DNA from 2 places in the Mediterraneibacter gnavus ATCC 29149 genome. Region 2 is predicted to be linked to the other one. Evidence: predicted binding sites of a transcription regulator. Region 2 holds the regulator's gene; the other holds the start of a gene.
The links. The regulator Rex, encoded in region 2, represses fermentation and respiration genes when NADH is low (regulators of the CRP and FNR family bind a similar motif). The targets are predictions, from matches to a motif close to ATTGTTAANTANTTAACAAT.

Region 1 (5,558 bases), 150 kb from region 2:
GGTGGAAGCACGTTCTCCTCAGATTGTGGCAGAGTATCGTGCAAAGCTGGAAGAAAAAGTAAAAGAATTACTTGCGGACGCGCAGGTTGAAGAGAGCCGGATTGCAGCGGAAGTGATTCTGTTTGCGGACAAGATCTGTACGGATGAAGAAGTTGTTCGTTTGAAAAGTCATATCGCACATATGAGAAATACACTGGAAGAGTCGGAGGGAATCGGGCGTAAGCTGGATTTCATCGCACAGGAGATGAACCGGGAGGCGAATACGATTTTATCCAAGGCGAATGATCTGGAAGTTTCGAATTATGCCATCGGACTAAAGACAGAGATTGAAAAAATCAGAGAACAGATACAAAATATTGAATAACCAGGAGATAAAGGAGAAATTTTAAAGAGATGAATCAGAGAGGGATTTTGATCGTTGTATCCGGATTTTCAGGGGCAGGAAAAGGAACACTGATGAAAGAATTGATGAAGCGTTATGAGGAAACTTATGCACTTTCTGTTTCTGCCACCACACGAAATCCAAGAGAAGGAGAAGTGGATGGAAGGGAATATTTTTTCAAAACAACCGAAGAATTTGAAAAAATGATTGCGAAAGAAGAGCTGATAGAGTATGCTAGATACGTGGAAAATTATTATGGAACACCGCGTACCTATGTAGAACAGCAGCTGGAAGCGGGAAAAGATGTGATTCTGGAGATTGAGATTCAGGGAGCGCTCAAGGTAAAGGAACGCTTTCCGGACACATTGCTTTTGTTTGTGACGCCGCCGTCTGCCAAAGAGCTGCGCAGACGTCTGGTCGGAAGAGGGACAGAGACCATGGAGGTGATCGAGTCCAGACTGGCAAGGGCAGTGGAGGAGTCAGAGTACATGGATCAGTATGATTATCTGGTGATTAATGATGATCTGGATGTCTGTGTATCCGAGATGCATAAGATCATCCAGGGAGAGCATCAAAGAAGTTTCCGTAATGAGAGCTTTATTCAGAGTATGAAACAGGATTTAAAAGGGAATGTGAAAGGAGACAGATAGAATATGTTACATCCATCTTATACAGATTTGATGAAGGTCGTAAATCAGGACGTTGAGGAAGGGGAATCAAAGGTTGTAAACAGCCGGTATTCCATTGTTATGGCAACGTCCAAAAGAGCGAGACAGTTGATTGACGGAGATCTTCCGATGGTACATGCAAAGGCAGGAGAGAAACCTCTGTCAATTGCAATTGAAGAGATGAATGCAGGCGAACTCAAGATTCTGGCAGAAAACGCAGAAGAGGAATAGGCATAGAAAGAGAAGATAAGGGGCAGATGCCATATGGTATCTGCCTTTCTGACTGTTGAAAAAAGGAGAAAAATGAAATATGAATATACTTTTTATTTCCCTCGGGTGTGATAAAAATCTGGTGGACACAGAAGTGATGCTGGGGATGCTGGCATCCAGAGGATATCAGATGGTAGAGGAAGAGACACAGGCAGATGTGATCGTGATCAATACCTGCTGTTTTGTCCACGATGCCAAAGAGGAGAGTATTCAGAACATTCTGGAGATGGCAGAATATAAAAAAGAGGGCAGATTAAAAGCCCTGATTGTTACAGGATGTCTGGCACAGCGCTATCGTCAGGAGATTTTAGATGAGATCCCGGAAGTGGATGCAGTGCTTGGAACGACTGCATACGACAAGATTTTAGATGCGATTGACGAGGCACTAAAGGGGCACCATACACTGACATTGGCCGATACAGATCTCCTTCCGGAAGTGGAGACAAAACGTCTGGTGACTACGGGCGGTCATTTTGCGTATCTGAAAATCGCAGAAGGGTGCGACAAGCATTGTACGTATTGTATTATTCCAAAGATCCGTGGAAATTTCCGGAGTGTGCCGATGGAGCAGCTCCTGTCAGAAGCAGAATATCTGGCAGAACAAGGGGTAAAGGAACTGATTCTGGTTGCACAGGAGACAACCTTGTACGGAAAAGATCTTTATGGTGAAAAATCTTTGCACAAACTCTTGAGAGAGCTGTGTAAAATTTCAGGAATCCGCTGGATTCGAATTTTATATTGTTATCCGGAAGAAATTTATGATGAACTGATTCAGACGATTAAGGAAGAACCAAAAATCTGTCATTATCTGGATCTTCCAATCCAGCATGCCAATGATGAGATTCTCAAACGTATGGGAAGAAGAACGACAAAACAGGAACTGATAGATATCATCAGTAAGCTCAGGAGAGAAATTCCGGATATCGCGCTTCGCACCACATTGATCACGGGATTCCCGGGAGAAACGAAAGAGCAGCATGAGGAACTGATGGAGTTTGTGGATGAGATGGAATTTGACAGACTCGGTGTGTTTACTTATTCTCCGGAGGAGGATACTGCAGCTGCGAGGATGGAAGGGCAGATCGAGGAAGAAGTCAAGGAAGAACGCCAGGCTGAACTGATGGAACTGCAGCAGGAAATTGCGTTTGATACTGCGGAAAATATGGTCGGAAAAGAAGTGCTTGTGATGATCGAAGGAAAAGTAGCAGATGAAAATGCATATGTGGGAAGAACATACAGAGATGCGCCGAATGTGGACGGTTTGATTTTTGTTAACACAGAGGAAGAACTGATGTCCGGTGATTTTGCAAAGGTAAAAGTATCGGGAGCAGTGGATTATGATTTGATAGGAGGTCTTATCTGATGAATTTACCGAATAAACTGACGGTTCTGCGAGTGCTGATGGTACCGTTTTTTGTGCTGTTTATGCTGACAGATCTTGGTGGAGTGGCGAACAAATGGATCGCACTGGCGATTTTTGTGGTGGCCAGTCTGACCGATCTGCTGGATGGAAAAATTGCCAGAAAATATAATCTGGTCACAAATTTTGGAAAGTTTATGGATCCGCTTGCGGATAAACTGCTGGTATGTTCAGCAATGATCTGTCTGATCGAAAAAGGAAGTCTGGCGGCATGGATCGTGATCGTGATCATTGCCAGAGAGTTTATTATCAGTGGATTCCGTCTGGTGGCGTCTGACAATGGAATTGTGATCGCGGCAAGCTACTGGGGTAAATTCAAGACAGTCTTTCAGATGGCGATGGTCATTGTACTGATCATGGATCTGGGTGGTGCTTTTGATGTGATCGGGCAGGCACTGATCTGGATTTCACTGGCACTTACGATCATTTCACTGATTGATTATGTGGCAAAAAATATTCAGGTACTGACCAACGGAGGCATGTAAGATGTATACAGACTGGCTTTTAAAAATGAAGGAAAATGAAGCGCAGACGACATTGGAAGAGCGTGTGGTGGAATTGCTTGCTGAACACAAAATGACAGTCACTACAGCGGAATCCTGCACAGGCGGCCTGATCGCAGCAACGCTGGTGAATGTTCCAGGGGCATCTGACGTATTGAATGAAGGGTATATCACATATTCCAATGAAGCAAAGATACGTCTTGTAAACGTTTCCCCGGAGACATTAGAGCGTTATGGAGCAGTCAGTTCCCAGACAGCAAAAGAAATGGCGAATGGAGCAGCAAAGGCGGCAAAAGCAGAGGCTGCTCTAAGCGCTACGGGAATTGCGGGACCGGGAGGAGGAACAGAGGAAAAGCCGGTAGGTCTGGTTTATATCGGCTGTTCTGTGAACGGAAAGACAACTGCGAAAAGATGTGTTTTTGATGGAAACCGTATGGAAAACAGGCAGCATACAGTGGAAACTGCATTGGAAATGCTTGTGGAAGCACTGGAAAATCTGGAAAAATAGAAAGTGATAATTGACGAATGTCGGAATTTGTGAGAGAATGTAAACGAATACGGCGTTAAGAATTTATCAAAGCCGCAGAGGGAAACCTCAAATAATACACAATTACATATGTTGAAAGGAGTTTTAACATGATTTATTCACACGAAGTAGAAATGATGTGTCCGGTAGCTCAGGGAGCAAATCACGGACCAGCTCCAATCCCAGAAGAAGCAAAATGGGTGCAGGCAAAAGAAGTTAAAGATATCTCAGGACTGACACACGGTGTAGGCTGGTGTGCTCCACAGCAGGGAACATGTAAGCTGACACTGAACGTAAAAGAAGGTATCATCCAGGAAGCACTGGTTGAGACAATCGGATGTTCAGGAATGACTCATTCTGCAGCTATGGCATCTGAAATTCTTCCGGGAAAAACAATTCTCGAAGCTCTGAACACAGACCTTGTCTGTGATGCAATCAACACAGCTATGAGAGAATTATTCCTGCAGATCGTATACGGACGTACACAGAGTGCATTCTCTGAAGATGGACTTCCGATTGGTGCAGGACTGGAGGATCTCGGAAAAGGACTTCGTTCTCAGGTTGGTACAATGTACGGAACTCTTGCAAAAGGACCTCGTTACCTGGAAATGGCTGAAGGTTATGTAACAGGTATCGCTCTGGATGAGAATAATGAAATTATCGGATACAAATTCGTAAGCCTTGGTAAATTCACAGACTTCATTAAAAAAGGTGATACACCAAACGAAGCATGGGAAAAAGCACAGGGACAGTATGGACGCGTGGATGATGCAGTTAAGATCATCGACCCAAGACAGGAATAGGCGATAGGAGGACTTAAAATGGCTTTATTTGAATCATATGAAAGACGAATTGATAAAATCAATGCTGTATTAAACAGCTACGGAATTGCTTCTATCGAAGAAGCTGAAAAAATCACAAAAGATGCTGGACTGGATGTTTACAATCAGGTAAAAGGAATCCAGCCGATCTGTTTTGAAAATGCATGCTGGGCTTACATTGTAGGTGCTGCTATCGCAATCAAAAAAGACTGCAGAAGAGCTGCTGACGCTGCTGCTGCAATCGGAGAAGGTCTTCAGGCATTCTGTATCCCTGGATCTGTTGCAGACCAGAGAAAAGTAGGTCTTGGACATGGTAACTTAGGAAAAATGCTTCTGGAAGAAGAGACAGACTGTTTCGCATTCCTCGCAGGACATGAGTCTTTCGCAGCCGCAGAAGGTGCAATCGGTATTGCTGAAAAAGCGAACAAGGTTCGTAAAAAACCACTTCGTGTTATCTTAAATGGTCTTGGAAAAGATGCAGCAAAGATCATTTCCAGAATCAACGGATTTACATATGTTCAGACAGAGTATGACTACTACACAGGAGAATTAAAAGAGGTTTCCCGTACAGCATATTCTGACGGACTTCGTTCTAAAGTAAACTGCTACGGAGCAAATGATGTTCGTGAAGGTGTTGCAATCATGTGGAAAGAGGGAGTAGACGTATCTATCACAGGTAACTCTACAAACCCGACACGTTTCCAGCATCCAGTTGCAGGAACATACAAAAAAGAATGCATCGAAGCAGGAAAGAAATACTTCTCAGTTGCTTCAGGTGGTGGTACAGGACGTACACTTCACCCAGACAACATGGCAGCAGGACCGGCTTCTTACGGTATGACAGATACATTAGGACGTATGCACTCTGATGCTCAGTTTGCAGGATCTTCTTCTGTACCGGCTCACGTAGAGATGATGGGACTGATCGGCGCTGGTAACAATCCGATGGTTGGAATGACTGTTGCTGT
Region 2 (5,558 bases):
AATGATTCCCGCGCTGTTATCGCAATGGTATTGCGAAATCGAAATCCCCCGCTTTTCAACCTCATTTCTCATCCATACAAATTTTCTGTACTGCTCTTCTGAAAATGTTTTATCCAGCTCATCTGCTTTTGCAAAATGCGTAAACATTCCTTCCAGGCATACATTCGGAAGTTTTTCAATCTGCCCGATGAGATCTGCGCTCTCCTCTGTTGCCGGAAATCCGAGCCGTTCCATCCCTGTATCGATCTTGATATGAAAATACGCTGTTTTTCCCAACTTTCGGGCAAGATTCGAAATCTCATGTGCCATATCCAGTGTGTATACTGTGGCGCGCACCTCTTCTTTTATCATTTCTTCATACTGGTCCGGGAACACACATCCCAGCACCATCGTCGGTTTTTGAATTCCCGCTCTGTGAAGCTCCACTGCTTCTTCCAGAGTCGCAGTCGCATAGCCCCATACATCCGGATCGTCATCCAGCATACAGGCAATCGGAACCGCACCATGTCCATATCCGTCTGTTTTCACTACGGCAATAAATTTTGCGCCTTCTCCAACCCTCTTTTTCATCTGTTCCATGTTATATGAAATTGCATCCAGATCAATCTCTGCATACACTCTGCTGTGTTTTTCCATCATTATCTCCCCTTTTCTGTCTTTTTGATACAAGCTGCGATCCCCTCTGTCAGATCTTCTGCCAGAACGCTGTAAGCGCCTCTCCTCTCTCTGGCTGCATCTCCTCCACAGGCATGAAGATACACTCCCAGCACAGTCCCTTCATACACTTTCATATGCTGCGCCAGAAGCCCTGTGATCACTCCGGCAAGCACATCGCCGGAACCGGCCTTTGCCATCGCACTGTTTCCAGCAGTATTCAGAAACATCTGCCGGTCTTTTCCTGCCACAAGCGTACGTGCATCCTTCAGTGCACAAACAACACCATAGCTGTCTGTAAATTCTTTTAACGCAGCAAATCTGTTTTTCCCAAGTTCCGGGATGGTACACCCCAAAAGTCCTGCCATTTCTTTCATATGTGGTGTCAGTACAAATGGCTTTTTTTCTTTTGGAAGAAGTTCCATATGATCCGCCAAAAGATTCAAACCGTCTGCATCGATCACACATGGGACCTCTGCATATTTCATCAAATAAGAAAGTATCTGCCCGGCGGTCCTGCTTTTTCCAAGTCCGCATCCGATACAGATTACATCTGCCCACTTCAAAAGACTTTGCAGTTTTTCTTCCTCATATTCTGTATAGGTGGATACGATCGCTTCCGGTAAGAGCTGCTGCAAAATCGTCCGGTTCGATTCTTCTGTATAGATCTGTACCAGACCGCCACCACTTATATAAGCTGCACGTGCACTTAAGTATGCCGCACCAGACATCCCCTTACTGCCCGTGATCATCAGAATCTTTCCATAACTTCCCTTGTGGGAATTCTTTTTCCGATCCGGAAGAAATTTGGAAAGATCCGATTTTTCCAATGTGTAACAGACTTCCGGATTTTCTTCAAAAAGTTTTGTCCCGATCCCGATTTCCACAGGGATTACCTCGCCCGCATAATCGGATCCCGGAAACAAAACAGTTCCCAGTTTCTCACATGCAAAAGAAACTGTCAAGTCCGCATGAAATGCCGTTCCCAGCACCTGTCCGTCAAAAGAGCTGATTCCTGACGGAATATCGATTGCCACTTTCTCTGCATGTATCTGGTTCATTTCTTCGATCACATCTTTATAATGCCCCTCGATCGTCCTGCTTAAACCTACACCAAACACAGCATCTATGACAACAGTATATTCTTTTGGGGGAATGTTTGTGACAACGGAAACACCCAGATTGGATGCGATCTGCCTCTGCTGTCTGCATTCTTCACTCATGGATGTTTCTTTCCCTGCAAAAACCGCACACACATCTTTTCCCTCCAGATAAAGAAGTCTTGCAACGGCGAATCCATCTCCACCATTATTTCCACTTCCGCACACAACAAGACAGTGATCCAGACTGATTCCTTTCTCTTTCATCACTTCCACTGTTTTCAGAGCTGCCCGCTCCATCAATACCAGAGAAGGAATCCCGATCTTTTGAATCGTATATTCATCCGCTCTCTGCATCCACGCTCCGTCTGGTAAATATCTCATACCCGATCTCCCTTCTGCTCCTGAAAAGAAAGGACGTGCAGCCAGATATTTTCCGACCACACGCCTTTGCACATGAACTGAGTTATTCTTACTTGTTTTGTTCTTCCCGGTGACGACTGACATTATATGACAGCTTCATCAGACTGTCTGAAAGATGTACGCTTTCTACGATCACATCTTTTGGCAGATTCAGATCTGTATGTGCAAAATTCCAGATAGCCTGGATTCCATTGTCCACTAATAACTCTGCAACTTCTTTTGCTTTCGATTTTGGAATCGTCAGTGCTGCAATCTCAATCTCATTGTTCTGAAGAAATTCCTGCAGCTCATCCATCATCCGTACCGGAATTCCGCGGATGGCAACTCCTTCAAGCCGGGGATTCACATCAAAAAGTCCTTTTAAAATAAATCCGCCTTTTTCAAAAGAGGCATAATTAGCAAGAGCCTGTCCCAGATTACCTGCACCTATGATAATGAAATTGTGGCTTCTGTCCAGTCCGAGAATCTTGCCGATCTCCGTATATAAATATTTTACATTATACCCGTATCCCTGTTGCCCGAATCCCCCGAAATTATTGAGATCCTGTCGAATCTGGGATGCCGTGACATGCATCTTCTTACTTAGATCGTTGGATGAGATCCTCTCCACCTGATCTTCCATCAAATCTCCAAGGTATCTATAATATCTGGGGAGCCTGCTGATAACTGCACGGGATATTTTTCTTTCTTCCACTGATTGTACCCTCCAATTTTAATCTTTTCTTATTATATAGAATTGTGAAAGATAAGTCAAACTTTTATATTGTATTTTGCCGTGTTTTCGTTATAATGAAATGGTGATGATTCGAAATAATCAGTTATTGTCAAAATACAGGAGGAATTTCATGATACTCGCATGTCATAATTTAAATAAATCATTCGGCGACCATCTCATTGTCCGGGATGGCTCTTTTCATGTAGAAGACCGTGAAAAAGCTGCACTTGTCGGCGTCAACGGTGCAGGAAAATCAACAATCTTCAAAATGATCGTAGGAGAACTGCCTCTGGATGAAGGAGACGTTATTCTGACAAAAGGAAAGACGCTTGGCTATCTTGCCCAGCATCAGAATCTGGATACTACAAACACGATCTATGAAGAACTAAAAACTGCAAAATCTGATATTATCGCTCTGGAGGCCCAGATCCGCGCCATCGAACTGGAGTTAAAATCTCTTTCCGGAGAGGAACTGACAAACCGTTTAAACACTTACAACCGGCTGATGTCAGAATTTGAATCGAAAAACGGTTACGCCTACGAAAGTGAGATCACCGGTGTTTTAAAAGGTCTTGGCTTTACAGAAGAAGAATTCTCAAAACCCACAGACACCCTTTCCGGCGGTCAGAAAACCAGGGTATCTCTCGGAAAACTTTTGCTCACAAAACCAGATATCCTGTTGTTGGACGAACCGACCAACCACCTGGATCTGAACTCCATCAGCTGGCTGGAGACGTATCTTCTGAACTATCCGGGTGCAGTTCTGATTGTTTCCCATGACCGGTTTTTCTTAAACCGCGTTGTGACAAAGGTCATCGAGATTGAAAACGGCTCTGTACGCATGTATACCGGCAATTACAAAGACTATGCACAGAAAAAACAGATGATCCGGGATGCGCAGCTCAAAGAATATTTAAACCAGCAGCGTGAAATCAAGCATCAGGAAGCAGTCATTGAAAAACTGCGCTCTTTCAACCGTGAAAAATCAATCAAACGCGCGGAAAGCAGGGAAAAAATGCTCTCCAAAATCACACCTGTCGAAAGACCCGCAGAAGCGGCAAGAGAGATGCACTTTACACTGGAACCTTCCGAAGTCAGTGGAAATGACGTTTTAAGTATCGAATCCCTCGGGAAACGTTTTGACAGTCAGGTGTTATTCCATGATATCAGCTTTGAAATCAAGCGCGGAGAGCACGTAGCGATCATCGGAGACAATGGAACCGGAAAAACAACACTCTTGAAAATACTCAATCAGGTCGTAGAACCGGATTCCGGAAGTTTTACACTGGGTTCTAAAGTTCAGATCGGATACTACGATCAGGAACATCATGTGCTGCACAATGAAAAAACTATTTTCGACGAGATTTCCGACGATTATCCGACACTCACCAATACGCAGATCCGAAACACTCTTGCAGCATTTCAGTTTACCGGAGACGATGTCTACAAGCTGATCCGGGATTTAAGCGGTGGAGAAAAAGGACGTGTCTCTCTTGCAAAACTGATGCTTTCAGAAGCCAATTTTCTGATTCTTGACGAGCCGACCAACCACCTGGATATTACTTCCAAAGAAATTCTGGAGCAGGCACTCAACGAATATACCGGCACGGTTCTGTACGTATCCCATGACCGGTACTTTATCAACCAGACTGCCACCCGGATTCTGGAACTGGTCAACCAGACTTTTGTCAATTATATCGGAAACTATGATTACTATCTGGAGAAAAAAGAAGAACTGACCGCCGCATACGCCACCCCGGCTGCTGATCAGACAGTTCCTCAAAATACCACCGAATCGACACCTTCAGACTCCAAACTAAGCTGGCAGGAACAAAAGGAACTGCAGGCAAAAGAACGAAAACGAAAAAATGAACTGAAAAAGACGGAAGACCGAATTGCTGTTCTGGAAGAACGAAATGTGGAAATCGACGAGCTGATGACGCAGGAAGAAGTCTATTCCAATTCTGTCAAATGTCAGGAACTTGCATTGGAAAAAGATGCAAACAATACCGAACTGGAAGAACTGTACGAAAAATGGGAAGAACTCGCAGAATAATCTGCGAGTCCTTTCCATTTCATTTTCTAATATCACTTCTTCCAGATAGGAGTCATTTCTTTTAATATCTCCGGTATTTTTTCATAAAAATTTTCCACATCAAACTTTCCATAGTATATGATATCCATATCCGCAGCTTTTCCGAGATAGATCATCTCATCTTCGTTCTGCTCTTGCAAATGAGGTTGTATATATGTGGACCACAGGTTTCGATTTAAATAAACCATTGCAATTTCCCTTTTTTCTGCTCCCTCTCCCACTGTTACAGGGTTACAAAAAACAGAGCCTGCCGAATCACTTCCTGCATAGGATAAATAGGCATCCTCTCCGACTATTTCCACTTCCATTTTCTGTGGATCAAACGGGATCGGCTCTTTCGGAAGCACCAGAATTGTATAAACTCCTGCCAGAAGGGCGCACACAAGAATCGCCCCAAGTATTGCTGCTGCGATCCTACGGTTGATCAATCTGTGTTTTAATTTCTGAAACAGTTCTTTTTCTGCCTGATTGATTTTTTTCTTATTCGGCAATATTATTTTTGCCCGCATTTTTTCCATTTCTTTTCTGCAGTCTTCACATTCCTTCAAATGTTCTTCTACCAGCTTCTTTG

Region 1: a site for Rex is predicted at 3,803-3,822, ahead of FXV78_RS14605 (iron-sulfur cluster assembly scaffold protein). Genes of this name have one in related genera too.

Annotation. Positions count from the first base shown of each region.
Region 1 covers NZ_CP043051.1:2,946,426-2,951,983, forward strand. The annotation lists gene FXV78_RS14575 (YicC/YloC family endoribonuclease) at 1-364, shown strand, start outside; gene gmk (guanylate kinase) at 394-1,032, shown strand; gene rpoZ (DNA-directed RNA polymerase subunit omega) at 1,036-1,281, shown strand; gene rimO (30S ribosomal protein S12 methylthiotransferase RimO) at 1,361-2,683, shown strand; gene pgsA (CDP-diacylglycerol--glycerol-3-phosphate 3-phosphatidyltransferase) at 2,683-3,225, shown strand; gene FXV78_RS14600 (CinA family protein) at 3,227-3,751, shown strand; gene FXV78_RS14605 (iron-sulfur cluster assembly scaffold protein) at 3,880-4,572, shown strand; gene FXV78_RS14610 (GGGtGRT protein) at 4,591-5,558, shown strand, end outside.
Region 2 covers NZ_CP043051.1:2,794,636-2,800,193, reverse strand. The annotation lists gene alr (alanine racemase) at 1-636, opposite strand, end outside; gene FXV78_RS13850 (NAD(P)H-hydrate dehydratase) at 639-2,138, opposite strand; gene FXV78_RS13845 (redox-sensing transcriptional repressor Rex) at 2,227-2,871, opposite strand; gene FXV78_RS13840 (ABC-F family ATP-binding cassette domain-containing protein) at 3,023-4,948, shown strand; gene FXV78_RS13835 (zf-HC2 domain-containing protein) at 4,981-5,558, opposite strand, start outside.